DNA from 4 places in the Streptomyces sp. NPDC093097 genome. Region 1 is predicted to be linked to each of the others. Evidence: riboswitches for the same ligand, from Rfam matches in the RefSeq annotation. Region 1 holds a riboswitch; each other region holds the start of a gene.

Region 1 (7,328 bases):
CCGCGGCGAGTACGTCGACCTGGTCGCCGAGGCCCCGCTGCCCGGCCGGGACCTGGCGTTCGACATCGGCACCGGCACCGGCGTCCTGTCGGCGGTGCTGGCCCGCCGCGGCGTCCGGCGGGTGGTGGCCACCGACCAGGATCCGCGCGCCCTGGCCTGCGCCCGGGAGAACACCGCGCGGCTGGGCGTCGCGGACCGGGTGGAGATCGTCGAGGCCGACCTCTTCCCGGCCGGCCGCGCCCCGCTCGTCGTCTGCAACCCCCCGTGGGTGCCGGCCAAGCCCACCTCTCCCGTGGAGCACGCGGTCTACGACCCGGGCAACCGGATGCTGCACGGCTTCCTGGCCGGCCTGACCGACCACCTGACCCCGGGCGGCGAGGGCTGGCTGATCCTCTCCGACCTGGCCGAGCACCTCGGGCTGCGGCCCCGGGACGCGCTCCTGGCCGCCTTCGCCGAGAGCGGCCTCACCGTCCTCGACCGGCTCGACATCGCGCCCCGCCACCCGCGCGCCCGCGACACCTCCGACCCGCTCCACGTGGCCCGCGCCGCGGAGGTCACGTCCCTGTGGCGGCTGGGGGCGGCGGAGTAGGCCGGGAGGGGCGGGCACCGGCAGGCCGCCGCGCCCGAACTCCGCGATTCCTGCCCGCCGTTGCTCTCCCACGGCGGCGATCGGCGCGGCCCGACCGGCGAAGTGCCGGTGGACCGCGCCGACCCCTGCGCCCGCGGCACGGGCGATCCCGGGCGTCCGCGGCTCGGGCGATCCGGGGCGTCCGCGCCGCGTCGCCGCGTGCTCTTCCGGAACGCCGCCCCCACCACCCGGCCGCCACCGCGACCCATCAGGCACGATGGGACCATCATGAACCTCGACGACCTCGTGGCCCGTGCCCGCCGGCTCGCCGCCTCCGCGACGCCCGGCCGGCGCCGGCTGCTCGGCATAGCCGGGCCGCCGGGCGCCGGAAAGTCCACCCTCGCCGTCCGGCTTGCGGCGGAGCTGACCGGCCAGGCCGTCCTCGTCCCGATGGACGGCTTCCACCTCGCCGAGGCGGAGCTGCGCCGCCTGGGTCGCACGGACCGCAAGGGCGCGCCGGACACCTTCGACCCCGCCGGCTACGCCTCCCTGCTGACCCGTCTGCGCGCCCCCGAATCCGGCACGCCCGTCTACGCCCCGGCGTTCGACCGCCGCATCGAGGAGCCGATCGCCGGCAGCATCCCCGTGGCACCGCACATCCCGCTCGTCATCACCGAGGGCAACTACCTCCTGCTGCACTCCGACCCCTGGGCAGGGATCCGCGAACTCCTCGACGAGGTCTGGTACATCGAGCTGGACACCGCGGAGCGGGTGCGGCGCCTGGTCGACCGCCACCAGCGGTTCGGTCGGCTGCGCACCGACGCCGAGGACTTCGTCCGCACCTCCGACGAGGCCAACGCCCGCCTCGTGGCGGCCACCCGGCCCCGGGCCGACCTGGTCGTCGCGTTCACCACCGAAGAGGCCCCGCCCCCCTTGGACGACTGACCGGTCACCGGCGCCCCGCCGCCCGCTGCGTCGTCAACTCGCCTTCGCACCAACGCCGTTCCACGCCCGGCGAGCAGATCCCCGCCCCTCCGCGCGCCTGCCACGCGCTTCCCCGGGCGCCTTCCGGAGCGTTTCTCCACACGCCTTCCGAAACGACATCAGAGATGTCATCATGACAGCATGAGTGTCGTTGAGGGGGGCTCATCATGAGCGTGACCGAGGGGGATTCCGGTCCGAGCGGCCGGAGCCGTCAGGAAAGTCGGAGCAACCGGAGCGGTCTTGACGATCGCGGAGACCACGACGAACGCGGCGATCGCGGGAGCTGGGACATCCGGCCCGGCCAGGACGAGCGCCACACCCAGGGCGCCGATCAGGCAGCGACGACCGAGGAGTTGCTGTACGACGTCATCCGACGACTGTGGCCGCTGCACCGGACGATCGTGCGCGCGGTGGAGCGCGAGCTCGAAGGCACCGGCATGACCGCCGGCGAGCACGCCCTGCTCGACGCGCTGCGCGTCCAAGGTTCGTGCACGGTCCCGCAGTTGGCCCGCTCTCTGGGGCTGGACCGTCAGCCGGTGCAGCGCTGGGTGAACCACGCAGCGGAGCTGGGCCTGGTCGTGACGGCCCCCAATCCCGCCCACCGCCGCTCGTCCCTGATCGAGCTCACCGACGAGGGCACGGAGGTGATGCGCGGCATCCAGGACGCCGAGGCCGCGGAGCTCCGGCGCGGGCTGGCCGACCTGTCGACCGGAGAGGTCCGCACGGCGCTGCGGGTCCTGGACCGGCTCGGTGAGGAATTCCGGCACCTGGCGGACGGTTCGCACGTTCCCCCGGAGGAACGCGGCAATCCCGAAAAGCAGGACGCCACCGCCCAAGATGCCGCACCGGCCGCCATATCGCCCGGCACATCACCCGGCATCGGGCACCGGCCTCCGGCGCCCGCCCGTCCGACCGCCCGTCCGTCCCGCACAGAACGGCCCGCAGAATGACCCACGACTTCCAGGCATGGTCCGAGATCGACAACGGCACCGTGCCGGTCGACGACGGCGAACTGTTCTATGAGACGGCCGGTTCGGGGCCCGCGGTGGTCCTGCTGCACGGCGGGATGCTCGACCAGCACATGTGGGACGAGCAGTTCGCCTGGCTGGTGAACTCCGGCCTGCAGGTGGTCCGTTACGACTCCCGCGGCCACGGCCTCTCCTCCACGGTGACCGGCGACTGGTCCAACCACGACGACCTGGTGGCCCTGCTGGACGCGCTCGACATACCGCGCGCCGTCCTCGTCGGCCTCTCGCACGGCTCCCGGGTCTCACTGGACACCGCGATCGCCTACCCGGACCGGGTCTCCGCCCTCTTCCTGGCCTCGCCCGGGGTCAGCGGCCGCCCCTTCACCGACCCCTTCATCCTGGAGCACATCCGGGAACAGGTCGCCGCGATCGGCGAACCGGACGGCGCGGAGCGGTACGTGGAGCACTTCCTGCGGATGTGGGTGGACGGACCGCACCGTGCGCCGTCCGCCGTGCACCCCGGCTTCCGGGAGCGGATGCGCGCCTCCGCGTGCGCCAATGTCGAGGTGCACGCGGACGGTGTGGGGGTGGGCATGCCCCTGGAGGTCGGGGCGGCGGACCGACTCGGTGAGATCCGGGTGCCGACCGCCGTCCTCGACGGCGACCTCGACTCCACCGACATCTCCGCCAACGCCCATGCGATAGCGCTGCAGGTCCCCGGCGCCCGGCGGATACGCATCCCGGCCGCCGGCCACACGGTCAACTTGGAGAACGCCCGGCTCTTCGACCACGAACTCCACACCTTCCTGACGTCCCTGGCCCTCTGAGTCCCTGCCACCCCTGCTCCTGCGGCGCGGACCGCCTGCCCGAAGGCCCCGGCATCCTCCCGGGGCCTTCGGGCATGGCCGGATCTCGTCGGTGCCCGCTAGAGTGACCGGGCCGTGGTGTTCGGGAAGACCGGTGCAGGACCTCGTGTCCCAGGCCGGCGCGGCCCTCGCCACTGTGATCGGGGAGTTTCCAGCCCTCTGTACGTGCGACGTGTACGTACGGCGCCACTGACCGCAGCCTGCGGCCGGGAAGGCGGGCCGGAAGCGCACACCCTCCCCCAAGCTCTCAAGGAGCAGGGAGGCACCCCAAAGCCAGGAGACCGGCCACGGCATTTCACGAAGCAATCCACGAGGTGCTGGAGCGTGATGGCCAGATGGCCCTGTCCACGGATACCCCGGACAATTCCCCAACTCCCCGCAGTTCCCTTCCCCCCGGCACACCCGGATCCACCGGTTCGTTCCGCTGGCAACGCCGCGACACCGTCCGCACAGCCGGGTTGATGACGGTCATAGCCGCGCTGCATGTCGTCGCCTTCGGCGTACTCTTCCTCCTGGTCGTGCCGGGCCACTACGCCGTCGGCAGCCAGGTGTTCGGCGTCGGACTCGGCGTCACCGCCTACACCCTGGGCATGCGGCACGCCTTCGACGCCGACCACATCGCGGCGATCGACAACACCACCCGCAAGCTGATGGCCGACGGCAAACGCCCGGTCTCGGTGGGGTTCTGGTTCGCCCTCGGCCACTCCAGTGTGGTGGTCGCGATGTCCGCGCTGGTGGCCGGCGGCGCCCAGCTCGCCGGCACCCTGATGAACGACAACTCCACCACCCACCAGACGCTCGGCCTCATCGGCACGACCGTCTCGGGCACCTTCCTCTACCTCATCGCCGCCCTCAACCTGGTCGCCCTGCTTGGCATCCTGAAGGTGTTCCGGGCGATGCGGTCGGGCGCCTACGACGAGCAGGAGCTCGAAGCCCACCTGGATTCCCGGGGCTTCATGAACCGGATCCTCGGCCGGCTCACCAAGTCCATCAGCCGCCCCGGCCAGATGTACCCGCTCGGTTTCCTCTTCGGCCTCGGCTTCGACACCGCGACCGAGGTGACGCTGATGGTGATGGCCGGCAGCGGCGCCGCGGCGGGCCTGCCCTGGTACGCGATCCTGTGCCTGCCGCTGCTGTTCGCGGCCGGAATGAGCCTGTTCGACACCCTCGACGGCACCTTCATGAACTTCGCGTACCAGTGGGCGTTCTCCAACCCCGTGCGGAAGGTCTACTACAACCTCACCATCACCGGTCTGTCGATCGCGGTCGCGTTCTTCATCGGCACCATCGAGCTGGTGACCGTCCTGCACGACAAGCTCGGCCTCGACGACCCGGTGTCCGGGGCGATCTCCTCCCTCAACCTCGACAACGCGGGCTTCGTCATCGTCGGCCTGTTCGTCGTGGTGTGGGCGGCGGCGCTGGCCTACTGGCGCCTCGGCGGCGTCGAGAAGCGCTGGGCCGCCCGAACACCCGCCGCCCAACCGGCCGAGGCCCCCGCCCCGGCCCCCCACCCCGAAGAACCCGACACCCCGTAGCCCCACGCGCGGTGGCCCTCCCCGTCAGCCGACAGGGAGGGCCACCGCACATCCGGCCCCCTGCGCACACGCGCCTCAGGTGGCCGAGCCGGCCGCCGCGCCCGTCAACAGGTCCGGGCCCCAACGCTCCAGCGCCCCCGCGAGGTCCAGCGGCAGCACCCGCGCCCCCGCGTCCTCCGCTCCCGGCCAGTCCTCCCGCGGCACCCGCCACATCACCTCGAACTCGTTCCCGTCCGGGTCCCGGGCGTAGAGCGACTTGGAGACCAGGTGGTCGCTGGTACCCGCCAGCGCCCCCCGCTCCTGAAGCCGCTCCGCGACCGCCACAAGATCGCCCAGCGTCCCGACCTCCCAGGCCAGGTGGTACAGCCCGATTCGGCCGCTCTCCGGCCCGGGCGCCCCCCGCCCCACCGCGAACAGCCCCAGATCGTGGTCGTTCTGCGAACCGGGCGCGCTCAGAAACGCCGCCCGCCCCGGAATCTCCACGTCCACCGTGAACCCCAGCACCTCGGTGTAGAACTCCACCGACCGTGCCACCTCACGGATGTACAACACCGCATGATTGAGCCGCCGTACGGACATCAACCCTCCCTCTCTTCCCTCAACGCGCTCCCCCGCCTTGGCAGTCGCCGCCCCTGACCCAGGGGCCGCAACCTCACTTCCGGAACAGCAACACCACTGCCGCGAACACCACACCCAGGACGAGCGCGCCCGCGCCGTACATCAGCCGATGCGCGCGCACCACGGGCAGGAGGCGGTCGATCGCGAAGCGGCCGGGTCCGGCCAGCCCCAGCGCGGCCGCCCCGCCGACGATCAGCAGCTCGTACTCCACGCCCTCGGGCGCGAAGAAGCCGCCGCCCCACTTCACCGCCAGCGCGTTGATCATCGTGCCGACCACGGCCGCGGCGGCGAGCGGCGTCAGCAGCCCGAGCACCAGCCCGAGCCCGCCCAGCGTCTCGGCCAGACCGGCGAAAACGGCCATCACCTTGCCGGACGGGTAACCACTCGCCGTGAAGAACTGGGCGGTGCCGTCCAGCCCACCCCCGCCGAACCAGCCGAACAGCTTCTGGGCGCCATGAGCCGCCATGGTCAGCCCGAGGACCAGCCGCAGCACGAACAGCCCGGCGTCATACCCGCGCAACGAGGACTCGTCCCGCACCACGGCACCGACCCGCTCGGCCCCGGACACACTGTGGGGGGTCGTCATGACAATCGCTCATTCCCTCTGAACCACGCGACGACCCGACCACACGGCCCGCCGACTACCTACTCGACCATTTACTTGAAAGTTCAAGTCTCCCCTCCACCATACACATGCCCCCGGAAACACCAAAGGCCCCCAATCGGGACGAGGGGGCCTGCCGACGGGGGCTGCCGAGGGGGTTGCCGAGGGGGCGCCAAGGGGTCCGCCGATGGCGACTGCGCATCCGGGACCTACCGGCCGGACCGCGCGTCGAGCGCCGGTCACCCCCTCCGGACGGCCAGGCCGCGCACCCCAGCGCACCCGACGGTGCGACCGGGCCCGCAATCACCAAGGGGCCTTCCACACAAGGGCGTTGGGGATGCGAGGGTGCGACCGAACCACGCCGCCAGGACCGCAGGGCCACCGCCACCACCGACCGCCGTCGATCACACAGGCATCGGACGAACAGCCACAGACAGGCACAGATCACGAGAGCCCGGAGCTCAACACCGACGGCACCGGCGGACGCAGGGGGACGGCAAAAGACCCCCCGCCATGATCGGCAGGGGGTCTTTTGACTGGTGGGCACAGACGGATTTGAACCGCCGACATCTGCTTTGTAAGAGCAGCGCTCTACCGCTGAGCTATGCGCCCTGGATGAGCCGACAGACTACCTTGCCTCGGGGTCGGGACTGCAAACCCGGGCCGGGGGCCGGAGGGCGGGGCCGGGGCCGCACTGGGGGGGGAGGGACGCTGTGGGTGTGGGAGGGGTGTGCGGGGATCAGGGGCGGAGTCGGGGTGGGTGTGAACTTGTCGGGCGGGATGTTCGTTCGGGTGGGTGGGAGAATATGAGCCGGTCCTGGGGCGATCCGATCGGGAGAGGGATGTGACGGGGACACATATGCAGCCGCGGCCGCGGCCGGCCGGGCGGCGGGATCGCCGTCGCCTCCGCGCAGGCCGGCTCGCGCGGACGGCCCGGGAGACGGTGGGGCTCGTACTGCTGCCGTTGCCGCTGCTGATGGCGGTGGCGCCGATGGCGTTCGCCGGGGGCGGTACCCGGCGCTGGTTCGGGCGCGGGGACAGTCAGCGGGCCGATGCGCAGGCCGCCAAGGACGCCGCGGCGGCGGCGTTCTACGAGCTCGACACCGCGCACCGGGACCTGCGGATCTCGGTGGAGACGGTCACCGCCGTCGACGACTCCCCGCGGGCCCGGCAGGCTGCGGCGGA
Region 2 (7,328 bases), on a different contig from region 1:
GCCCTTGAGCGCCTTGACGGTGGCGACCATGCCGCCGTGGTACTGGAAGTAGTCGTCGGAGTCGGCGATGTCGTGCTCGCGGGTGTCGGTGTTCTTGGCGGCCACCGCGATGCGCTTGTAGGCGGTCTCCATCTCCTCCCGGGCCGGGCGGCCCTCCAGCCCGCGCCCGTAGGCGTAGCCGCCCCAGACGGTGTAGACCTCGGCGAGGTCGGCGTCGGTGCGCCAGTCGCGGGAGTCGATGAGCTGGAGCAGGCCCGCACCGTAGGTGCCGGGGCGGGAGCCGAAGATGCGGGTGGTGGCGCGGCGCTCGTCGCCGTGCGCCGCGAGGTCCGCCTGGGCGTGGGCCCGGACGAAGTTGCCCTCGGCGGGCTCGTCGAGGCCGGCGACGAGCCGCACCGCATCGTCGAGCAGGCCGATGACGTGCGGGAACGCGTCGCGGAAGAAGCCGCTGATGCGGAGGGTGACGTCGATGCGCGGGCGGCCCAGCTCGTCGAGCCCGATGGCCTCCAGGCCGTTGACCCGGCGCGAGGCGTCGTCCCACACGGGGCGGACCCCGAGCAGCGCCAGCGCTTCTGCGACATCGTCGCCGGAGGTGCGCATCGCGCTGGTGCCCCACAGGGACAGGCCCACCGACTGCGGCCAGTCGCCGTTGTCCTCGCGGTAGCGGCTCAGCAGCGAGTCGGCGAGCGCCTGCCCGGTCTCCCAGGCGAGCCGCGAGGGGACGGCCTTGGGGTCGACGGAGTAGAAGTTGCGGCCGGTCGGCAGGACGTTGACCAGACCGCGCAGCGGCGAGCCGGACGGGCCGGCCGGGACGAAGCCGCCGTTCAACGCGTGGACCGCGTGGTCGATTTCGGCGGTGGTGGCGGCCAGTCGCGGGACGACCTGCCGGGCGGCGAAGTCGAGGATCGCGGCGACCGCTTCCGGGTGCCCCTCGGCGACCCGGGAGACCGCGGCCGGGTCCCAGTCGGCGTCCTCCATGGCCTGGACGAGGCCGCGGGCGACGGCCTCGGCCTCGTCGGCGGCGGTGCGGGTGGCGGCCGACTCGTCCAGGCCGAGCGCCTCCCGCAGACCGGGCAGCGCGGAGGTGCCGCCCCAGATCTGCCGGGCGCGCAGGATGGCCAGGACGAGGTTGACCCGGGCCTCACCGGCCGGGGCGGCGCCCAGCACATGCAGGCCGTCGCGGATCTGCGCGTCCTTGACCTCGCAGAGCCAGCCGTCGACGTGCAGCAGGAAGTCGTCGAAGCCGTCGTCGTCGGGACGCTCCTCCAGGCCCAGGTCGTGGTCGAGCTTGGCGGCCTGGATCAGGGTCCAGATCTGCGCGCGGATGGCGGGCAGCTTGGCCGGGTCCATCGAGGAGATCGCGGCGTACTCGTCGAGCAGCTGCTCAAGGCGGGCGATGTCGCCGTAGGAGTCGGCGCGGGCCATCGGCGGGACGAGGTGGTCGACGAGGGTGGCGTGCACCCGGCGCTTGGCCTGGGTGCCCTCGCCCGGGTCGTTGACCAGGAACGGGTAGATCAGCGGCAGGTCCCCCAGGGCCGCGTCCGGGCCGCAGGCGGCGGACAGGCCGGCGTTCTTGCCGGGCAGCCACTCCAGATTGCCGTGCTTGCCGAGGTGGACCATGGCGTCGGCGCCGAAACCGCCGTCGGCGGCGGGCGCGGCGATCCAGCGATAGGCCGCCAAGTAGTGGTGGGAGGGCGGCAGATCGGGGTCGTGGTAGATCGCGATCGGGTTCTCGCCGAAGCCGCGCGGCGGCTGGATGAGGATCAGCAGGTTGCCGCGGCGCAGGGCGGCCAGCACGATGTCGCCCTCGGGGTTCGTGCTGCGGTCGACGAACATCTCGCCGGGCGGCGGGCCCCAGTGCTCCTCCACGGACTCCCGCAGCTCCTGCGGCAGCGTGGCGTACCAGCGGCGGTAGTCGGCGGCCGGGATGCGGACCGGGTTGCGGGCCAACTGCTCCTCGGTCAGCCACTCCTGGTCATGGCCGCCGGCCTCGATGAGGGCGTAGATCAGCTCGTCGCCGTCGCCGGACGCGAGGCCCGGCACCGGCTCGCTGCCGAAGTCGTAGCCCTCGGCCTTCAGGCGGCGCAGCAGTTCGACGGCGCTCGCCGGGGTGTCCAGGCCGACCGCGTTGCCGATCCGGGAGTGCTTGGTGGGGTAGGCCGACAGCACCAGCGCCAGCCGCTTCTCGGCGGCCGGGATGTGCCGCAGCCGGGCGTGCCGGACCGCGATCCCGGCGACCCGCGCGGCCCGTTCGGCGTCCGCGACGTACACCGGGAGGCCGTCCTCGTCGACCTCCTTGAAGGAGAACGGCACGGTGATCAGCCGCCCGTCGAACTCGGGCACCGCGATCTGCGAGGCGGCGTCCAGCGGGGAGAGCCCCTCGTCGTTCGCCTCCCAGGAGGCCCGCGACCCGGTCAGGCACAGGGCCTGGAGGATCGGCACGTCCAGGGCGGCCAGCGCGCCGGCGTCCCAGGACTCGTCGTCGCCGCCCGCGGAAGCCTCGGCCGGCTTGGTGCCGCCGGCGGCCAGGACGGTGGTGACGACGGCGTCGACCGCGCGCAGTTCCTCGACCAGCTCCGGCTCGGGGGCGCGCAGCGAGGCGACGTAGAGCGGCAGCGGACGGCCGCCGGCGCGCTCGATCTGGTCGCACAGGTCGTGCACGAAGGCGGTGTTGCCGCTCATGTGGTGGGCGCGGTAGTAGAGCACGGCCACCGTCGGACCGGTCGCCTTTGACGCCGGCCGCTCCAGCGGGCCCCAGGACGGGGCGGTCGCGGGCGGCTCGAAGCCGTGGCCGGTGAGCAGGACGGTGTCGCTGAGGAAGCAGGCCAGCTGGGAGAGGTTGGCCGGGCCGCCGTGCGCGAGGTAGGCGTGCGCCTCGGCCGCGATCCCGACGGGGACCGTGGAGGCCTCCATGAGCTGGGCGTCGGGGGCCTGTTCGCCGGTGAGCACCACGACCGGGCGGGGCTGGTCCGCGGCCAGCAGCACGTCCAGGCCGTCCTGCCAGGCCCGCAGGCCGCCGAGCAGGCGGACGACGACGAGGTCGGCGCCCTCCAGGAGACCGGGGAGTTCGGCGACGTCGAGGCGGGCGGGGTTGGCGAGCCGGTACGGCACGGGGCCCGCGGCCGCGCGAGCGCTGAGCAGGTCGGTGTCCGAGGTCGACAACAGCAGGATCACGGCGCAGCCCTTCCTCGGGGTGTCCACGCCCCGGGTGGTCGTATGGACGGCGGGAGTTCCTGGCTCACCCGGCCGTGGCCGGGTTCACAGTGGCGGGACCGCGCCGGATTCTCACCGGGCTTCCTCCCTGGCGCCGTCGCTGGCGTCCGGCGGGTCAGCCGACCCGCCGACCTGCATAGTAAGGGCTGCGGGCACGCTGCGGGAGCGGGCGTCGGGAACCCGTCCCGCACGCCCCCTCGCCCCGGTTCCGGGTCCGGTGGCGTAGGTATGCTCGCCGCCATGCCGCCCTCCCCCTCTTCACGCCCCGACCGGGCCGGACCGCCGGTGCGGGATCGCGGTGACGCCTGCCCGGGAGCGCTGCGGCTGCACTCCGCCGCCGACGGCAGCCTCGCCCGAATACGGCTGCCCGCAGGGGACTTGACGTCTCATCAGGCCGACGCGCTGGCGGACGCCGCGGAGCGTCTGGGCGACGGCCACCTCTCGCTCACCTCCCGCGGCAACGTCGAACTCCGCGGTCTGCCCGACGACTGCGGCGGCCCCCTCGCCGACCTCCTCGCCGACGCCGGGCTGCTGCCGTCCGTACGCCATGAGCGGATCCGCAACATCCTGGCCTCGCCGCTGGCCGGGCTGGACCGGCACACCCCCTCCGACGTGCGGTTGTGGGCCCGGAGCCTGGACGCGCTGCTGTGCGCGAGCGAGCCGGCGACGGCGCTCTCGGGCCGTTTCCTCTTCGTCCTCGACGACGGGCGGGGCGATGTGGCGGGCCTCGGCGGCGATGTGACCTTGCTCGCAGAATCGGTCCGGCCGGCCGCGGCGGCCACCGCGTCCGCGCCGGGAGCGGCGTCCGGGCAGGGGGCGCTGCTCCGGGTCGGCGACGACCGGACGGCGCTGCGGATCGCGGCGGACGACGTCCCGCGGGCGGCGCTGACCGCCGCCGAGACCTTCCTGGCCGCCGCCACGGCGAGCGGCAGCGGCGCCTGGCGGGTCCGCGAACTCCCCGCCGCACGGCCGCTGACCGCCCAGGACGTCCACGGTGCGCTGCGGTCCGCGGGGATCTCCGCGGAGTACGCCGGGGCGCCCGGCCCGCGGCCGGCGGCGCCGTACCCGGACCCCACCGCGCCCGGCCCGGTCGAGGGTCCGGACGGCCGCCGCGCCCTCGTGGTCCTGGCGCCGCTCGGCCGGCTGACGGTGGCCCAGTGGCGGCTGCTGGCCGAGGTCGCCGCCGCGGACGGCTCCGGCGCGCTGCGCCTCACGCCCTGGCGCGGCATCGTCCTCCCCGGCCTGCCGGCCGCCGCGGCGGCCCGACGGCTGTCCGACCTCGCCGCCGCCGGGCTGGTCACCGACCCGGCCTCCCCGTGGCGCGGGGTCACCGCCTGCACCGGTCTTCCCGGCTGCGCCAAGTCCCTGACGGACGTGCGGAGCGATGCCGCGGCCGCCCTCGCCGAGGGCCTGACCGTCCCGGCGGACGGCCCCGGCCTGCCCGGTGGACTGCCCGTGCACTGGTCGGGCTGCGCTCGGCGTTGCGGTCATCCGCACGGTGCCTGGGTCGATGTCCTGGCCACGTCCGACGGGTACCGCACCACCGCGGTACGCCCCAACACCCTTGCCCCGCCGCCGGTTTCACGTGAAACCTCGCGGCCGGGCACCGTTTCACGTGAAACACCACCGCGGGATCCGGTGTCCCGCACCACGGCCGAACCGGCCCCGGTGCCACGGGAAACCGCGTCCCCCTCCGGTACGCCCCACCCCTCTTCCACCCCGCACTCCACGACCCCGAGGCCCCAGTGACCGCGTTCGACTACGAAAAGGACGGGGCGGCCATCTACCGCCAGTCCTTCGCCACCATCCGCGCCGAGGCGGACCTGTCCGGACTGCCCGCCGACGCCAGCCGGGTGGCGGTCCGGATGATCCACGCCTGCGGCATGGTCGATCTGGTCCGCGATCTGGCCTTCACGCCGGGCGTCGTGGCCCGTGCCCGGGCCGCGCTGCGCGCCGGTGCGCCGATCCTGTGCGACGCCACCATGGTGGCCAGCGGCGTGACCCGCAGGCGGCTGCCCGCGGACAACGAGGTGCTGTGCACCCTCGGCGATCCGTCCGTTCCGGAGCTGGCCGCCGCGATGGGCACCACGCGCAGCGCCGCCGCCCTCGAACTGTGGCGGGACCGGATGGAGGGCGCCGTGGTCGCCTTCGGCAACGCCCCCACCGCCCTCTTCCGGTTCCTCGAAATGATCGAGGAAGGGGCACCGCGCCCCGCCGCCGTCCTCGGCATCCCGGTCGGCTTCATCGGCGCGGCCGAGTCCAAGGACGCACTGATCGACCATCCGTCGCAGCTGGAGCACATCGTGGTGCGCGGGCGGCGCGGCGGCAGCGCCATGGCCGCGGCGGCGCTCAACGCCCTGGCGAGCGAGGAAGAGTGAGCGTGAGCGAGCAGCAGGCCAGCAGCGGTACCCCGGACCAGTCGGCCGCGGTGTCCCCGCGGCGGTCCACCGGGCGCCTCTACGGCGTGGGCCTCGGCCCCGGCGACCCGTCCCTGATGACCCTGCGGGCGGTGGAGGTGATCGCCGAGGCCGATGTGGTGGCGTACCACAGCGCCCGGCACGGACGCTCCATCGCGCGCTCCATCGCCGCGCGGCACATCCGCCCGGACCACGTCGAGGAGGCCCTGGTCTACCCGGTCACCACCGAGTCGACCGACCATCCCGGCGGCTACCGCGGCGCGCTGGACGACTTCTACGAGGAGGCGGCGGAACGGCTCGCGGCCCATCTCGACGCCGGCCGCACCGTGGCGGTGATATCCGAGGGCGACCCGCTCTTCTACGGCTCGTACCAGCACATGCACAAGCGGCTGGCGCACCGCTACCCGACCGAGGTGGTGCCCGGCGTCACCTCCATCAACGCCGCCGCGGCCCGGCTGGGCACCCCGCTCACCGAGGCCGACGAGGTGCTGACCGTCCTCCCCGGCACGCTGTCCGAGGAAGAGCTGACCGCCCGTCTGAGCGCCACCGATTCCGCGGTGGTGATGAAGCTGGGCCGCACCTTCCCCACCGTCCGCCGCGCCCTGGAGCGCTCCGGCCGGATGCCGGAGGCCCGCTACGTCGAGCGCGCCACGATGGCCGGGGAGCGCACCGGCGCGCTGTCCGACATCGACGCCGACACCGTCCCGTACTTCTCCGTCGCGGTCGTCCCCAGCCGCCTCGCCACCGCGGCCGAGGCGCCGGAGCCGGCCGCCGCGGACCGCGGTGAGGTGGTGGTGGTGGGCACCGGTCCGGCCGGGCCGCGCTGGCTCACCCCGGAGTCCCGCGGAGCCCTCGCCGCCGCCGACGACCTCGTCGGCTACACCACGTATCTGGACCGCGTCCCGGTGCGCCCGGGCCAGCGCCGGCACCCCTCGGACAACAAGGTCGAGTCCGAACGCGCCGAGTTCGCCCTGGACCTGGCCCGCCGCGGCCGCCGGGTGGCGGTGGTCTCCGGCGGCGACCCCGGGATCTTCGCGATGGCCACCGCGGTCCTCGAAGTGGCGTCGGAGGAGCCCTACCGCGCCATCCCGGTACGGGTCCTGCCCGGCGTCACGGCCGCCAACGCCGCCGCCGCCCGCGCCGGCGCCCCCCTGGGCCACGACTACGCGGTGATCTCGCTCTCCGACCGGCTCAAGCCCTGGGAGGTGATCGCCGAGCGGCTGCGCGCGGCGGCCTCCGCCGACCTGGCGCTGGCGCTCTACAACCCCGGCTCCCGCAGCCGCACCTGGCAGGTGGCCAAGGCCCGGGACGTCCTCCTGGAGCACCGTGCGCCGGACACCCCGGTGATGCTCGCCCGTGACATCGGCGGCCCCGAGGAGTCGCTGCGCACCGTCCCGCTCGCCGAACTCGATCCCACCGAGGTCGACATGCGCACGCTCCTGCTGGTCGGCTCGTCCCAGACCCGGCGGGTGCGGCGCGACGACGGCACCGAGGTGGTCTGGACGCCGCGGCGGTATCCGGAGCGCTGACCGCCCGCGGGGCGTCAGCGCAGGAGCGCCCGCACCCAGCCCAGCGCCGCGTCCGGCTCTTCGGCCACCGGCACGCCCTCCGGGACGGGCGGCCGCCGGACGACCACCACCGGCACCCCGGCCTCCCGGGCGGCCGCCAGCTTGGGGGCGGTCGCCGCGGCGCCGCTGT
Region 3 (7,328 bases), on a different contig from region 1:
CGCATCTGCGAACGCCGCGACTGCGCACAGCGGGCCCGCCCCCCGGCCGGCGGCCGCCTGGCCATCGACCCGGACCGCCGCACCTATGTGCCCTACCCGGTGGAGTCGGGGACCCCCCTCGGCTGAACCTCCGCGCTCCCGGGCACGACAAGGCCCCAGGGCGCGACCCGATGCCCTGGGGCCGTTCGCCAGAAGGGGGAGCGGATCGCGCTATCCCCAGATCGCCTGCGCCAGCGCGGCCCCGATGAAGGCCGCTCCGAGGCCGGCGGTGATGCTGCCCACGACGTTGGCCGCGGCGAAGAGCCGCGCGCCGTCCTCGGTCAGGCGCAGCGTCTCGTAGGAGAACGTCGAGTAGGTCGTCAGGGCCCCGCACAGCCCGGCGCCGACGAGCAGTTGCACATGAGGGGATGCCGCTCCGGCGGCCACCGCACCGGTGACCAGCCCGAGGATCAGGCTGCCGAGGACGTTGATGGTGAAGGTCCCCCAGGGGAAGACGGTGTCGTGGCGGCGCTGGACGGCCCGGTCGGTCAGATACCTCAGGGGGGCGCCGATCATCGCGCCTATGAGGACGAGGGCCCAGTTCACGCCGTGGTCTCCTGCTGGTCGGTGGTGCGGTCGGCCCGGACCCCGTCGCGGGTCGCCGGTGCCTGGTCCATGAGTGCGCTGCGGTTCCGCCCGGTCATCGCGTCCGCCACCCGATCACGCGCCGGGTCAGCGCGGCGGCGAGCCACACCGCCGCCAGCGCGGACAGGGCGGTCAGGACCAGGTAGGCCAGCGCGGCGCCGGCGCGGTGCTGCTTGACCAGCAGCTGGATGTCCACCACGTACGTGGAGAACGTCGTGAAGCCGCCGAGGACGCCGGTGCCGAAGAAGGGCCGGACCAGTCGGTGCGCCGACCAGGCGTCGGTGATGACGACCATGAACACGCCGATCACGGCGCAGCCGAGGACGTTGATGCCCACGGTGGTCCAGGGGAAGGCGCCGGGGGCGGTGGGCCACGTCAGGGAGGCTCCGTAGCGGGCGGCGGCGCCCAGGGCCCCGCCGACGGAGACCGCGCCGATCACCGGCCACTGATCCGTGGGCGAAGGGCGCCGCGCACGGCGCAGGCGGTCCAACGGTCCGGTGCCTGGGGCGACGGATTCCGCAAGAGCCTCGGTCCGAGGGGGTTCCACGCGCACTTCTCCTACTCGCCGGCACCCCGGAAAAGGGTGCGCCTGATCGCAAGTAGGGACCGTTGGCGGCACATGGTGCTGCGGTTCGGGTACGGCGGGCCCCACCGCCGTCACGGCGCCGAGGGACGGTGGCCGTGGGTGCCCAGCGTAGCGCCTGGCGGGTGGGGCTCCAACACGGACAGCGATGTGCGGTTACGTGGTGGGGGTGGACTTACTAGGACGTCCAACTATATGTTCGGGGGCAAGGCCCGCGGTGCAGGGAAGCCGGTGCGATTCCGGCGCGGTCCCGCCACTGTGACCGGGGAATGCGCTCCCCGAACGAGACCGGCCACTGACGGAGAGTCCGTCGGGAAGGCCGGGGAGCGTGTGCTGATCCGGGAGTCAGGATACCGGCCGCGGGGTGTTCCGTGTTGTCCACGAGGATGGAGCAGACACGCATGGCACCGGTATGCACCCGCGCTCCCGACCGGCGAATCCGACGGGCGCCGAGCGGCGACCTCTGACGGTGGCCCAGCCCTGCGTATCCCGCGCCGCCCGCCCGCGCCGTTTCGGCGTCCGTGCGGGCCGGTGCGCCATCCCCGGATCTCACCTGACGGAGAGCAGGCATTCATGGTCCGTGAACTGGCACATTTCATCGGCGGCAAGCACACCCCGGGCACCTCGGGGATCTATGGCGATGTGTACGACCCCAACACCGGCGCGGTCCAGGCCCGCGTCCCGCTCGCAGGCCGCGCAGAGACCGAGGCGGCGATCGCCGACGCCGCCGAGGCCCAGCGCGCCTGGGGCGAGTGGAACCCGCAGCGCCGTGCGCGGGTGATGATGAAGTTCCTCCAACTGGTCGACGGGGAACGGGAGTCGCTGGCCCGGCTGCTGTCGTCCGAGCACGGCAAGACGGTCGCCGACGCCCACGGTGACCTGCAACGCGGCCTGGAAGTGGTGGAGTTCGCCGCCGGGATTCCGCACCTGCTCAAGGGCGAGTTCACCGACAACGCCGGCACCGGCATCGATGTGCACTCACTGCGCAGCCCGATCGGCGTCACCGCCGGCATCACCCCGTTCAACTTCCCCGCGATGATCCCGCTGTGGAAGGCCGCGCCCGCCCTCGCCTGCGGCAACTCCTTCGTCCTCAAGCCCTCCGAGCGCGACCCCTCCGTGCCGCTGCGGCTGGCCGAACTGTTCCTGGAGGCAGGGCTTCCGCCGGGCGTCTTCAACGTCGTCAACGGCGGCAAGGAAGCGGTCGACACCCTGCTGTCCGATTCCCGGGTCGGTGCGCTGGGCTTCGTCGGCTCCACCCCGATCGCGGCGCACATCTACGCCACCGCCGCCGCGCACGGCAAGCGGGCGCAGTGCTTCGGCGGCGCCAAGAACCACATGATCGTGATGCCGGACGCCGACCTCGACCAGGCCGTCGACGCGCTGATCGGGGCGGGTTACGGCTCGGCGGGGGAGCGCTGCATGGCGATCTCCGTGGCCGTGCCGGTCGGCGAGGCCACCGCCGACGCCCTGGTGGAGCGCCTGAAGGAGCGCATCGGGAAGCTGCGCATCGGCCGCAGCGACGACCCCGAGGCCGACTTCGGACCGCTGGTCAGCCGGGACGCCCTCGACCGGGTGCGCCGCTATGTCGACATCGGGGTCAACGAGGGCGCCGAACTCGTCGTGGACGGCCGCGGGTTCACCCTCGACGGCCACGAGAACGGCTTCTTCGCCGGCCCCTCGCTCTTCGACCGCGTCGCCACCCAGATGCGGGTCTACCGGGAGGAGATCTTCGGTCCCGTGCTGTGCGTCGTGCGGGCCGCGAACTACGAGGAGGCGCTGCGGCTGCCCAGCGCGCACCCGTACGGCAACGGCGTGGCGATCTTCACGCGGGACGGGGACACCGCCCGCGACTTCACCCGCCGGGTGAACACCGGCATGGTCGGCGTGAACGTGCCCATTCCGGTACCGGTCGCCTACCACACCTTCGGCGGCTGGAAGCGCTCCGGTTTCGGCGACCTGGGCCAGCACGGGCCGGACGCGATCCGCTTCTACACCCGCACCAAGACCGTCACCTCGCGCTGGCCCTCCGGGGCCAAGGAGGGCGCGAGCTTCACCATCCCGACCATGGGGTGAGCGCCATGACCACCACCATGCTCACGGAGGACCAACTCGCCCTCGTCGAGGCGACGCTCGACTTCACCCAGGACCATCTCACCCCGCACGCCGTGGAGTGGGACCAGACCAAGCACTTCCCGACCGACGTCCTGCGCAAGGCCGCGGGGCTCGGCCTGGGCGGGATCTATGTGCGCGAGGAGAGCGGCGGCAGCGGGCTCGGCCGCACCGACGGCGCGCTGATCATCGAGACCCTGGCCTCCGGCTGCCCGTCCATCGCCGGCTTCGTCTCCATCCACAACATGGTCGCCTGGATGATCGACCACTACGGCGACGCCGCCCAGCGCGAGCGGTGGTTGCCCAGGCTGTGTGCCATGGAGGACCTGGGCAGTTACTGCCTGACCGAACCGGGCGCCGGCTCGGACGCCGCCGCCCTGCGCACCCGTGCCCTGCGCGACGGCGACCACTACGTCCTCACCGGCGTCAAACAGTTCATCTCGGGCGCCGGGGCCTCCCAGGTCTACGTCGTCATGGCGCGCACCGGCGACGACGGCCCGCGCGGCATCTCCGCCTTCCTTGTCGACAGGGACGACCCCGGGCTGTCCTTCGGCCCCAACGAGAAGAAGATGGGCTGGAACGCCCAGCCGACCCGCCAGGTGATCCTCGACCAGGTGCGGGTGCCCGCCGACCGGCTGCTCGGCGGGGAGGGCGCGGGCTTCCGCATCGCCATGCACGGGCTGAACGGCGGCCGGCTCGGGATCGCCGCCTGCTCCCTCGGCGGCGCCCGCGCCGCACTCGACCGCAGCCTGGTCCACCTCGCCGACCGCGAGGCGTTCGGCCGGCGGCTGCTGGACGCGCAGGCGCTGCAGTTCCGGCTCGCCGACATGGCGACCGAACTCACCGCGGCCCGCGCCCTGGTCCACCAGGCCGCCCAGGCCCTGGACCGCGGTGACCCGCAGGCACCGCAGCTGTGCGCGATGGCCAAGCAGTTCGCCACCGACACCGGCTACTCCGTCGCCGACCGCGCCCTGCAACTCCACGGCGGTTACGGATACTTGACCGACTACGGCATCGAGAAGATCGTCCGCGATCTGCGAGTCCACCAGATCCTGGAAGGAACCAACGAGATCATGCGCGTCATCGTCGCCCGCGGCCTGACGGAGGCACTGCGGTGACCCAGACCGACGAGCCCGTCCTCCTGACCACCGAGGGCCGTACCGGCCGCATCACCCTCAACCGGCCCCGCGCCCTCAACGCCCTCACCCACCCCATGGTCGACCGCATCGACGAGGCGCTGACCGCCTGGGAGAAGGACCCCGCGGTCGCGGCCGTGGTCCTCACTGGTGCGGGCGAGCGCGGTCTGTGCGCAGGCGGCGACATCCGCGCCATCTACGAGGACGCGCGTGCGGCAGGCACCGCATCGGCCGCCTTCTGGCGGGCCGAGTACCGGCTGAACGCCCGTATCGCGCACTACCCCAAGCCCTACGTCGCCGTCATGGACGGGATCGTGATGGGCGGCGGCGTCGGCGTCTCCGCCCACGGCGACGTCCGCCTCGTCACCGAACGTTCCAAGATCGCCATGCCCGAGACCGGCATCGGCTTCGTCCCGGACGTCGGCGGCACCTACCTGCTCGGCCTGGCCCCCGGCGAACTCGGCACCCACCTCGCGCTCACCGGCACCGCGATCGGCGCCGGCGACGCCCTGCTGTGCGGCCTCGCCGACCACTTCGTCCCCGCGGACCGCCTTCCCCGGCTGCTCGCCGACCTCGCCACCACCGAGGTCTGGGACGTACTGGAACGCCATGTGCGCCAGCCGCCCCCGGGCGAACTCGCCGCACAGCGCGCCTGGATCGACTCCTGCTACCGCGCGGACACCGTGGAGGAGATCATCGGCCGGCTGCGCGCCCACCCCGCTCCCGCGGCCGGGCAGACCGCCGAGATCCTGGCCCAGAAGTCACCCACCGCCCTCAAGGTCACGCTCGCCGCGGTGCGCCGCGCCCGGCGGCTCGGGCCCCTGGAACGCGTACTGGAACAGGAGTACCGGATCTCCTGCGCCGCCCTGTCCTCGCACGACCTGGTCGAGGGCATCCGTGCCCAGGTCATCGACAAGGACCGGAACCCGAAGTGGTTGCCGGACACGCTGGCGGGGGTCGGTGACGCGGACGTGGACCGGTACTTCGCACCGACCGGGCCGACCGGGCCGTCCGGCCCCTCCGGCCCCGACTCCGGGCTCGGACTCGCCCCTCTGGCAACGGCACAGGAGGTCCCCTGGTGAACGACGCGACCCGCACCATCGGCTTCATCGGCCTGGGCCACATGGGCGGCCCGATGGCGGCCAACCTCGTCAAGGCCGGCCACCGCGTGACCGGATTCGACCTGGTGCCCGAACTCCTCGCCACCGCCGCGGAGTCGGGAGTCGAACCGGCCGCAACGGCGGTGGCGGCCGTGACCGCGGCGGACGTGGTGCTCACCATGCTGCCCGCGGGCCGGCACGTCCTGGGCCTGTACCGGGACGAGGGGCTGCTGGCCGCCGCCCGCCCCGGCACGCTGTTCATCGACTGCTCCACCATCGACGTCGCCGACGCGCGCACCGCCCACGAGGCCGCCGTCGCCGCCGGTATGCGCACCCTGGACGCTCCCGTCTCCGGCGGCGTGGTCGGCGCCGAGGCCGCCACCCTCACCTTCATGGTGGGCGGCGCACAGCCCGAGTTCGCCGACGCCGAACCGCTGCTGGCCGCGATGGGCAAGAAGATCGTGCACTGCGGCGGGGCCGGCGCCGGACAGGCCGCCAAGATCTGCAACAACATGATCCTGGGCATCTCGATGATCGCCGTCAGCGAGGCGTTCGTCCTCGGCGAAAGCCTCGGCCTCTCGCACCAGGCACTCTTCGACGTGGCCTCCACCGCCTCCGGCCAGTGCTGGGCACTGACCACCAACTGCCCCGTACCGGGCCCGGTCCCCGCCAGCCCCGCCAACCGCGACTACGCCCCCGGCTTCGCCGCCCCGCTGATGGCCAAGGACCTCGGCCTGGCCGCCAACGCGGCACGCGCCTGCGGAGTCCCCGCCCGACTCGGCCTGACCGCGGCGGAGTTGTACGCCGCGTACGCCGCGGGAACCGGCGCGCACGAGGACTTCTCCGGCATCGTGCGGACCCTGCGGAACGGGGCCGCCACCGCGCCCACCTCCGAACCCCACCGCGACGCGAAGGACGGCACCCCCGCATGACCCCACCCCACGAGGCGGCCTACGAGACCATCCTGGTCGAACGCAGGGGCCGCACCGCCCTGGTGACCCTCAACCGCCCCAAGGCGCTCAACGCCCTCAACCTCCACGTCATGAACGAGGTCGTCGCGGCGACCGAGGCACTCGACCGCGACCCGGACATCGGCTGCATCGTCCTGACCGGCTCGGCCAAGGCGTTCGCGGCCGGAGCCGACATCAAGGAGATGGCCCCGCAGGGCTATCTCGACATGTACCTCACCGACTGGTTCGCCGCCTGGGACCGCCTGGGACAGCTGCGCACCCCGACCCTCGCGGCGGTTTCCGGCTTCGCCCTCGGCGGCGGCTGCGAACTCGCCATGCTCTGCGACATCCTGCTCGCGGCCGACACCGCCGTCTTCGGACAGCCGGAGATCAAGCTGGGCGTCATCCCCGGCATCGGCGGCTCCCAACGGCTCACCCGCGCCGTCGGCAAGGCCAAGGCGATGGAGATGTGCCTGACCGGCCGCACCATGGACGCCACCGAGGCGGAACGCGCCGGCCTGGTCTCCCGCATCGTCCCCGCGGCCGACCTGCTCGACGAGGCCCTCGCGGTCGCCGAGACCGTCGCGGGCATGTCGCTGCCGGTGGCGATGATGGCGAAGGAGGCGGTCTCCCGCGCCTTCGAGACGAGCCTGACCGAGGGCGTCCGCTTCGAACGGCGGCTGTTCCACGCGGTGTTCGCGACCCAGGACCAGAAGGAGGGCATGCGCGCCTTCATCGACAAGCGGCCGCCGGAGTTCCGGCACCGCTGAAGGCCGCACCCCGCACCCCGCGCTGCGGCCGGCCTCGCCCGCGGCGGATCCCTCCC
Region 4 (7,328 bases), on a different contig from region 1:
CGTCCCGGAGGACGGTGGTCAGCAGCCGCAACGCCCGTACCCGCTCGGGCAGATGGCGGGGCGTCAGGTCCAGGAAGGGGCGGAGGACCGCCGCCTCCTGGGGCGGCCCCTCGCCGCCGGGAGCGAACCCGCGGACGGTGGTGACGAAGTCCTCCGACAGCTCCTCGCGCCGCCGCAGCCCGGCGACCACCTGGCGGCGCACCTCCCGCGGCAGCCGGGGACCGCTCAGGCGGCGCCCCGACCGCACCGCCGCCAGCACCGCGGCCACCTCCGGCGGCACCGCGTCCGGTTCCCGGGCGTACACGCAGGCCAGCGGCGGCAGCGCCGCCTCCCACTCGGCCCCGTGCACCGCCTCGGGACCGGCGACGTACTGGAGCCAACGGGCCATGCCCACGGCGTGCAGCGCCGCGAGGTCGGGCCAGTCGGCGTCGTCCATGCTGATCACCAGCCGGGTGACCGCGCCCTGCCGTTCCAGTGCCCGGAGTTCGCCGAGGTCACCGGTGTCGCGGACGGCCGCGATGGCCCCCCGCACCGCGATGAGCAGCCGGTCCCGTGAACCGTCCCGTGAGGGATCCCGCGCCGGATCCCGTGAAAGCTCCCGCATGTCGCCCCCGTCGGCCCGAGAAGGGGGTGACCGGTTCCACCCCCGTTGTGCCGTGCGGCGGTTCGCCTCCCGAACGGTCCCGACGGCCTCTTCAGGCAGCACAGCATAGGCCCCATCGGAACGGCGGCCCATGGCCTCGACAGCACTCACAGGTGGCGGGAAGAAGAGGCGCCCCGTCCGCGCCCCCGCAGACGGGCGGCCTCCCGAGCCCGCCGCACCCACCCCCCGGACACCTGAGCCAGCGGCCCGGTACCCCCCTCGTCCCCCAACTCCCGCCCCTCCCCAGCCCATTGACGAAAGGTATGGACCAATCTACGGTGTGCGCACCACCCCCCGATTCCCCGCCACTGACACCCCATCAGGGCGCGAAGGGAGCCAGCGTGACCGGTCGGACAGCGCGTCTGCTGAGAACGGGCCTGGCGGCCGCCTGCCTGCTGCCGATGCTGGGCGCCGCGGCCCCCGCCACCGCCGCGCCCCGCGGCGACACCTGCGCCGTCAAACCCAAACCCGCCGGCAAGGTCCTCCAGGGGTACTGGGAGAACTGGGACGGCGCGGCGAACGGCGTGCACCCGCCGTTCGGTTGGACGCCGATCACCGATCCGCAGATCGGCGCCCACGGCTACAACGTCCTCAACGCGGCGTTCCCCGTCATCAGCTCGGACGGCACCGCCCTCTGGGAGGACGGTATGGACGCGTCGGTGAAGGTGGCGACCCCGGCCGAGATGTGCCAGGCCAAGAGCGCCGGCGCCACGATCCTGATGTCCATCGGCGGCGCGACGGCCGGTATCGACCTCAACTCCAGTGCCGTGGCGGACCGTTTCGTGGCGACGATCGTGCCGATCCTGAAGAAGTACAACTTCGACGGCATCGACATCGACATCGAGACCGGCCTGTCCGGCAGCGGCGACATCAACCAGCTCTCGCCCTCGCAGAGCAACCTGATCCGCATCATCGACGGCATCCTCGACCAGATGCCCGCCGGCTTCGGCCTCACGATGGCCCCCGAGACCGCCTATGTCACCGGCGGCAGCGTCACCTACGGCTCGATCTGGGGCGCATACCTGCCGATCATCAAGAAGTACGCCGACAACGGCCGCCTGTGGTGGCTGAACATGCAGTACTACAACGGCAGCATGTACGGGTGCTCGGGCGACTCCTACGAGGCCGGCACGGTCGAGGGCTTCACCGAGCAGACCGACTGCCTCGACAAGGGCCTGACCGTCCAGGGCACCACGATCAAGGTCCCCTACGACAAACAGGTCCCGGGCCTGCCCGCCCAGCCCGGCGCGGGCGGCGGCTACCTGTCCCCGGACCAGGTGAGCCAGGCGTGGAACACCTACCGCAACGGCCTGAAGGGCCTGATGACCTGGTCGCTGAACTGGGACGGCGCCAAGGGCTGGACCTTCGGCGACAACGTCAGGGCCGCCCAGGGGCGGTGAGGGGCGGGCCCAGCGACGGGAGGCCCTTCGGACACGTCCTAGGACCGTCGGCGCGGCCCCCCGCGCCGGCCGCCGCCCTTGGTGCCGCCGGTCGCCCGCCGCGCGGGGCGCCCGCCCGTCCGCCCGGCAGCGGACTTCCCACCGGCGGACTTCCCGGCCGCGGGCTTCGCACCGGCCGTCTTCCCCCGCGCCGCGCCGCCCCGGGCACCGGACGCCTTCTCCTTGGCCTCCGCGGGCTCGGCGCGACGGCCCCGGCTGCTGTTCACGGTCCGTCCGCGGACGATCCCGATGAAGTCCTCCACCTGGTCGGTGGTCCGGTCCTCGCGCCACGACAGTGCGACCCGGGACTGGGGGGTGCCGGTGATCGGCCGGTAGGTCAGGTCCCGCCGGTGGTACAGCCGGGCCAGCGACTGCGGGACGACCAGCAGCCCGATCCCCGCCGCGACCAGCTCGATCGCGTCCTCGGTCGTGGCCGGGCGCTCGAACGCGGGCCGGCCCGGCGGGCGCTCCCACTCCAGGACGTCGTCGAGCGGGTGCAGCACGATCTCGTCGGCGAGGTCGTCCACGGAGACCTCCTCGAACGCGGCCACGAGGTGGTCCTTCGGGACGACGACCACCGTCTCCTCGGTGTAGAGCGGGATCGCGCTCAGGTCCGTCCGGTCGACCGGCAGCCGCAGGAAACCGGCGTCGGCGCGCTCGCCGCGCAGTTCCCCGGCGGCCTCGGCGGCCGACACCTGGAGCAGGGCGAGGGGGACGTCCGGCAGGCGCTCGTTCCAGATCCGCACCCACTTGGCGGGTGTCACTCCCGGTACATACGCGAGCCGGAACGAAGGGGATGCTTCCGAACCTGTCACCCCGCCAGGCTACCCGCCGTGGCCGGAGGCCGTGGTCAGCGGAGGTGCGCACGCTCGATACCCTGGACCCATGAAGTCGCACCAGACCGCCCAGACGATGAAGCCCGCCACCGCGGCGAAGAAACTGGGTGTGTACCTCGAGGCCACCCCCGCAGAGTTCCAGGAGGGCGTGGTCTCGCGCAGCGAGCTGAACACGCTCCAGACGGATCCGCCCGAGTGGCTGCGCGAGCTGCGGCGCAACGGCCCGCACCCCCGCCCGGTGGTCGCGGCGAAGCTGGGTGTGTCCATCTCCGGCCTGGCCCGCGGCGGGATCACCGAGGCCCTCACCACGGCGCAGATCGAGGCGCTGAAGACGGACAACCCCGAGTGGCTGCAGAAGGAGCGCGCCACCCAGGCCGACGTCCGCAAGGAGACGGCCCGCCTGAAGGAGAAGAAGCGCGCCCAGGACGAGGCGTAAGCGCACCGTCACGCTCGGCGGCGGCCCGTCCGGGGCCCCGCCGGCGCCGGCGCGCGACACGGTCCGCAACGACCCGGAAGAGGGCTACATGACGACCGCCAGGACCGCGCCGGTACTCGTCTACGACGGCGACTGCGGCTTCTGCACCACCTGTGTGCGATACGCCGAGCGGCATCTGCGGCCCCGCTGCACGATCACCGCCTGGCAAGACGCCGACCTCGACGCGCTCGGCGTGACCGAGCAGCGCGCCCTGCACGAGGTCCTGTGGATCACCCCGTCAGGAGTGGTCCACGGCGGCGCCCAGGCCGTCGCCAAGCTGCTGCTGAACGCGGGCGGCCCCTGGTCCGTCGCCGGGGCCGTGCTCACCCTCCCCCCGGTGCGCTGGCCGGCCCACGCCGTCTACCGCCTCATCGCGCACAACCGCCATCGCATGCCGGGCGGCACCCCGGCCTGCGCCCTGCCGGCCAACGGCCGCCCCGGCCCGGGCCGTTGAGAGACCGCCGGGGGCACCGCCGGCGCCCTCGGCCCAGGCCCTCCCACCCGCCAGGTCCTGCCCCGCACCCCCGTAGCGGGCCAGGACCTGGCGGGTCGTCCCACGGCTCGCCCCGGTTCTCCGGGCCGAGCCGATCCCTTCTCACGACCGTACGAGACAGGTCCGCGGCATCCGGCCCTCGGCCTCCGGGAGGCGAGCGGCACCAGGGGGACGGCTGACAGCATGCCTGGCCGCGCCGCCGACCGTCGTTAGCCCACGATCGACACGTGCTGCGCAATGCGTCCACTGATCGACTCGGCGACTCGTCGACGGCCGGAACCCGCCGGCAGCGTCCGGCATCGGCCGTTCATGACACCAGGCCCTGCCGTCGCCCTCCCTCCGGGCGCCGGAAGGAAGTGCGACGACAGGGCCTGGGCTGGGAAGCGGGGCTCTGGGGCTGGCCGGGGTCTAACTGAAGGAGTCCGGCGACAAGGCCGTGAACCAGAGCAGGGCGACGGTGGCGACGCCCATGATCGGGGTCAGTATCTCCGTCTCCAGCTTGTTGCCGCTGTGCTTGATGATGACGATCTCGTAGCGCTTCCTCAGAGGCCACAGCCACGGGGCGCCCATCTTCGTGATGGAGTCCCCCAGCAGATGGGCCAGGCAGCCGAGCCCGATGGCGTACGGCAGCCAACCGGGCGCCGACGGGATGAACTTGGCGATGACGCCGGTGCCGATGCCGGCCATCGCGACGATCGTGGCCCAGGCGGAGAAGCCGTGGCCGGGCGGGCAGAGATTGAGCGCGCGCACGGCGAGGGCCAGCAGGAAGAAGGTCATCCCGAGGGTGAAGGGCCGCCCCAGGTACTCCACACCGGCCCAGCTGCCGACGGTCATCAGGGCCACGAAGAACAGCGAGTGGGTGGCATGGCGGTGGCCGCCGGAGGCCCAGGCCACGAAGCGGCACAGGGTCTTGGACACCGGGCCGAGGAAGTTGGCGATGGTGCCGTCGTGGTGGTCCAGGTCGGGCAGCAGCGCGGCACCGGCGCACAGCACCGTGCCCATCAGGATCTCCTGGGGCTGGAGATGCGTGTGCATCAGCAGCGGGGGCAGAAACGGTGTGGTGCCTGCGAAGAGCAGTGCCCCGCTCATCGCATGCGAATGGCCCATCATGGTGCGTCGTCCTCCCCGTACGTGGCACGCCCTCGACGTGCCCCAACCTCGGCGGAGACGGTATCAGCGCGATCGCCGCAACTGCGCCGCAGGAGGGGCGATCCGCAACCCCTCGTTCCTGGAGGTGCTGATGAGGCATCCGCTCAGCTCGTGGTTCCTGACGCCCAGCCACCGGCCTTCGCTCCTCCCCCAGTTCAGGACCGGTGGAGCCGGCATCGCCCTCATCGACGATCCGACCGTCCCGCCGGAAAGAGCGGCAATCCGGAAGAAACAGGGGGAAGGGAAGATCCACATCATGGACGGAACCCTGCGCGCCGCGGCCGGGCCCCGTAGAGTGAGCGGTGCAGCTGGTTCGCCCCGTCCGCCAGGCGGGAGCGTCGCAAGAGGGAACCCGGTGGGAATCCGGGACTGCCCCGCAGCGGTGAGCGGGAACGACCGCCGTCATACGCACTGGGCCCGACCGGGTCTGGGAAGCGACGGCCAGTAGGTGTCCTCCTTCAGGAGGGCGCGCCCGCGAGTCCGAAGACCTGCCAACTGCCCGTGCGCGGACGACCCGTGCGCGGACATCCCGGTGACCTCGAGGGCGGGTCGGCGTACATACCAGTCGGGTGACCGCGCCGTGCGAGGTCCGTCCGTCCGGTGCGTCACCCTTCGCGTCCTCGTCCCGTCCCCGGGATCTCAGGGATTCATCTCGCGAAGGAGATCTCCGTGAACGCCAAGCCCGCAGCCGCGGCAGCACGGGCCACCGTGTACGGCTACCCCCGCCAGGGCCGCCACCGGGAACTGAAGAAGGCCATCGAGGGCTACTGGAAGGGCCGCGTCACCGCGGACGCCCTGCGCGCCACCGCCGCGGAACTGCGCCGCGGCACCTGGCAGGAGCTGGCGGAAGCCGGCATCGGCGAGGTCCCCACCGGCGACTTCTCGTACTACGACCACGTCCTGGACGCCAGCGTCATGGTCGGTGCGATCCCCGAGCGCCATCGCGCGGCCGTCGCCGCCGACCCCCTGGACGGCTACTTCGCCATGGCGCGCGGCACCCAGGACGCCGCGCCGCTGGAAATGACCAAGTGGTTCGACACCAACTACCACTATCTCGTGCCCGAGTTGGGTCCGGACACCGTCTTCGCCCCCGACTCCACCAAGCAGGTCGCCGAGCTCAAGGAGGCCCTCGCCCTGGGCCTGACGGCCCGGCCGGTCCTCGTCGGACCGGTCACCTACCTCCTGCTGTCCAAGCCCGCCCCCGGCGTGGCCGCCGACTTCGAGCCGCTGACGCTCCTCGACCGGCTGCTGCCGGTGTACGCCGAGGTCCTCGCCGACCTGCGCGCGGCGGGCGCGGAGTGGGTGCAGCTCGACGAGCCGGCCCTTGTCCAGGACCGCACCCCGGCCGAACTGGCCGCCGCCGAACGCGCCTACCGCGCCCTGGGCGCCCTCACCGACCGGCCGAAGCTGCTGGTCGCCTCCTATTTCGACCGGCTCGGCGACGCCCTCCCGGTACTGGCCAAGGCCCCGGTCGACGGGCTCGCGCTGGACTTCACCGAGGCCGCGGCCGCCAACCTCGACGCCCTCGCCGCGGCCGGCGGCCTGCCCGGCAAGCGCCTGGTCGCCGGCGTCGTCAACGGCCGCAACATCTGGGTCAACGACCTGGGCCACTCCCTCGCCACCCTCGGCACCCTTCTCGGCCTGGCCGACCAGGTCGACGTGGCCGCCTCCTGCTCCCTGCTGCACGTCCCGCTCGACGCGACGGCCGAACGGGACATCGCACCGGAGATCCGGCGCTGGCTCGCCTTCGCCCGCCAGAAGACCGCCGAGCTCGCCGCCCTCGCCAAGGGCCTCACCCACGGCACCGGCGCCATCGCCGCCGAACTCGCGGCCAACCGCGCCGACTTGGTATCCCGGGCCGCTTCCCCGATCACCCACGACCCGGCCGTACGGGGACGCACCGCGGCCGTCACCGACGCCGACTCCCGCCGCTCCCACCCCTACGCCGAGCGGACCGCCGCCCAACGCGCCCACCTCGGCCTGCCGTTGCTGCCGACCACCACCATCGGCTCCTTCCCGCAGACCGACGAGCTCCGGGCCGCCCGCGCCGACCTGCGCGCCGGCCGCATCGACACCGCCGCCTACGAGGACCGCATCAAGGACGAGATCCAGCACGTCATCTCCTTCCAGGAGAAGACCGGCCTGGACGTCCTGGTGCACGGCGAGCCCGAACGCAACGACATGGTCCAGTACTTCGCCGAGCAGCTCACCGGCTACCTCGCCACCCGGCACGGCTGGGTCCAGTCCTACGGCACCCGCTACGTCCGCCCGCCGATCCTGGCCGGCGACCTCT

Evidence for each region. Region 1 has a riboswitch for cobalamin ahead of ACIQE0_RS05685 (HoxN/HupN/NixA family nickel/cobalt transporter). Riboswitches for the same ligand answer to the same signal wherever they lie in the genome.
Region 2: another riboswitch for cobalamin. It lies ahead of cobN (cobaltochelatase subunit CobN); the one in region 1 lies ahead of ACIQE0_RS05685 (HoxN/HupN/NixA family nickel/cobalt transporter).
Region 3: another riboswitch for cobalamin. It lies ahead of ACIQE0_RS11875 (CoA-acylating methylmalonate-semialdehyde dehydrogenase); the one in region 1 lies ahead of ACIQE0_RS05685 (HoxN/HupN/NixA family nickel/cobalt transporter).
Region 4: another riboswitch for cobalamin. It lies ahead of metE (5-methyltetrahydropteroyltriglutamate--homocysteine S-methyltransferase); the one in region 1 lies ahead of ACIQE0_RS05685 (HoxN/HupN/NixA family nickel/cobalt transporter).

The regions. Positions count from the first base shown of each region.
Region 1 covers NZ_JBIVOW010000003.1:50,793-58,120, forward strand. The annotation lists gene ACIQE0_RS05665 (methyltransferase) at 1-589, shown strand, start outside; gene ACIQE0_RS05670 (nucleoside/nucleotide kinase family protein) at 857-1,513, shown strand; gene ACIQE0_RS05675 (MarR family winged helix-turn-helix transcriptional regulator) at 1,720-2,502, shown strand; gene ACIQE0_RS05680 (alpha/beta hydrolase) at 2,499-3,347, shown strand; cobalamin riboswitch at 3,446-3,691, shown strand; gene ACIQE0_RS05685 (HoxN/HupN/NixA family nickel/cobalt transporter) at 3,722-4,921, shown strand; gene ACIQE0_RS05690 (VOC family protein) at 4,997-5,500, opposite strand; gene ACIQE0_RS05695 (DoxX family protein) at 5,574-6,125, opposite strand; tRNA gene ACIQE0_RS05700 (tRNA-Val) at 6,681-6,755, opposite strand; gene ACIQE0_RS05705 (hypothetical protein) at 7,120-7,328, shown strand, end outside.
Region 2 covers NZ_JBIVOW010000026.1:32,518-39,845, reverse strand. The annotation lists gene cobN (cobaltochelatase subunit CobN) at 1-3,174, opposite strand, end outside; cobalamin riboswitch at 3,207-3,358, opposite strand; gene cobG (precorrin-3B synthase) at 3,442-4,962, shown strand; gene ACIQE0_RS32960 (precorrin-8X methylmutase) at 4,959-5,591, shown strand; gene ACIQE0_RS32955 (precorrin-2 C(20)-methyltransferase) at 5,642-7,159, shown strand; gene ACIQE0_RS32950 (cobalt-precorrin-6A reductase) at 7,174-7,328, opposite strand, start outside.
Region 3 covers NZ_JBIVOW010000005.1:373,498-380,825, reverse strand. The annotation lists gene ACIQE0_RS11890 (short-chain fatty acyl-CoA regulator family protein) at 1-126, shown strand, start outside; gene crcB (fluoride efflux transporter CrcB) at 211-585, opposite strand; gene ACIQE0_RS11880 (fluoride efflux transporter FluC) at 680-1,171, opposite strand; cobalamin riboswitch at 1,430-1,562, shown strand; gene ACIQE0_RS11875 (CoA-acylating methylmalonate-semialdehyde dehydrogenase) at 1,781-3,280, shown strand; gene ACIQE0_RS11870 (acyl-CoA dehydrogenase family protein) at 3,286-4,434, shown strand; gene ACIQE0_RS11865 (enoyl-CoA hydratase/isomerase family protein) at 4,431-5,534, shown strand; gene mmsB (3-hydroxyisobutyrate dehydrogenase) at 5,576-6,484, shown strand; gene ACIQE0_RS11855 (enoyl-CoA hydratase) at 6,481-7,272, shown strand.
Region 4 covers NZ_JBIVOW010000001.1:520,614-527,941, reverse strand. The annotation lists gene ACIQE0_RS02155 (CHAT domain-containing protein) at 1-604, opposite strand, end outside; gene ACIQE0_RS02150 (chitinase) at 985-2,043, shown strand; gene ACIQE0_RS02145 (LysR family transcriptional regulator substrate-binding protein) at 2,082-2,897, opposite strand; gene ACIQE0_RS02140 (DUF5997 family protein) at 2,968-3,354, shown strand; gene ACIQE0_RS02135 (thiol-disulfide oxidoreductase DCC family protein) at 3,443-3,847, shown strand; gene ACIQE0_RS02130 (metal-dependent hydrolase) at 4,295-4,996, opposite strand; cobalamin riboswitch at 5,328-5,546, shown strand; gene metE (5-methyltetrahydropteroyltriglutamate--homocysteine S-methyltransferase) at 5,705-7,328, shown strand, end outside.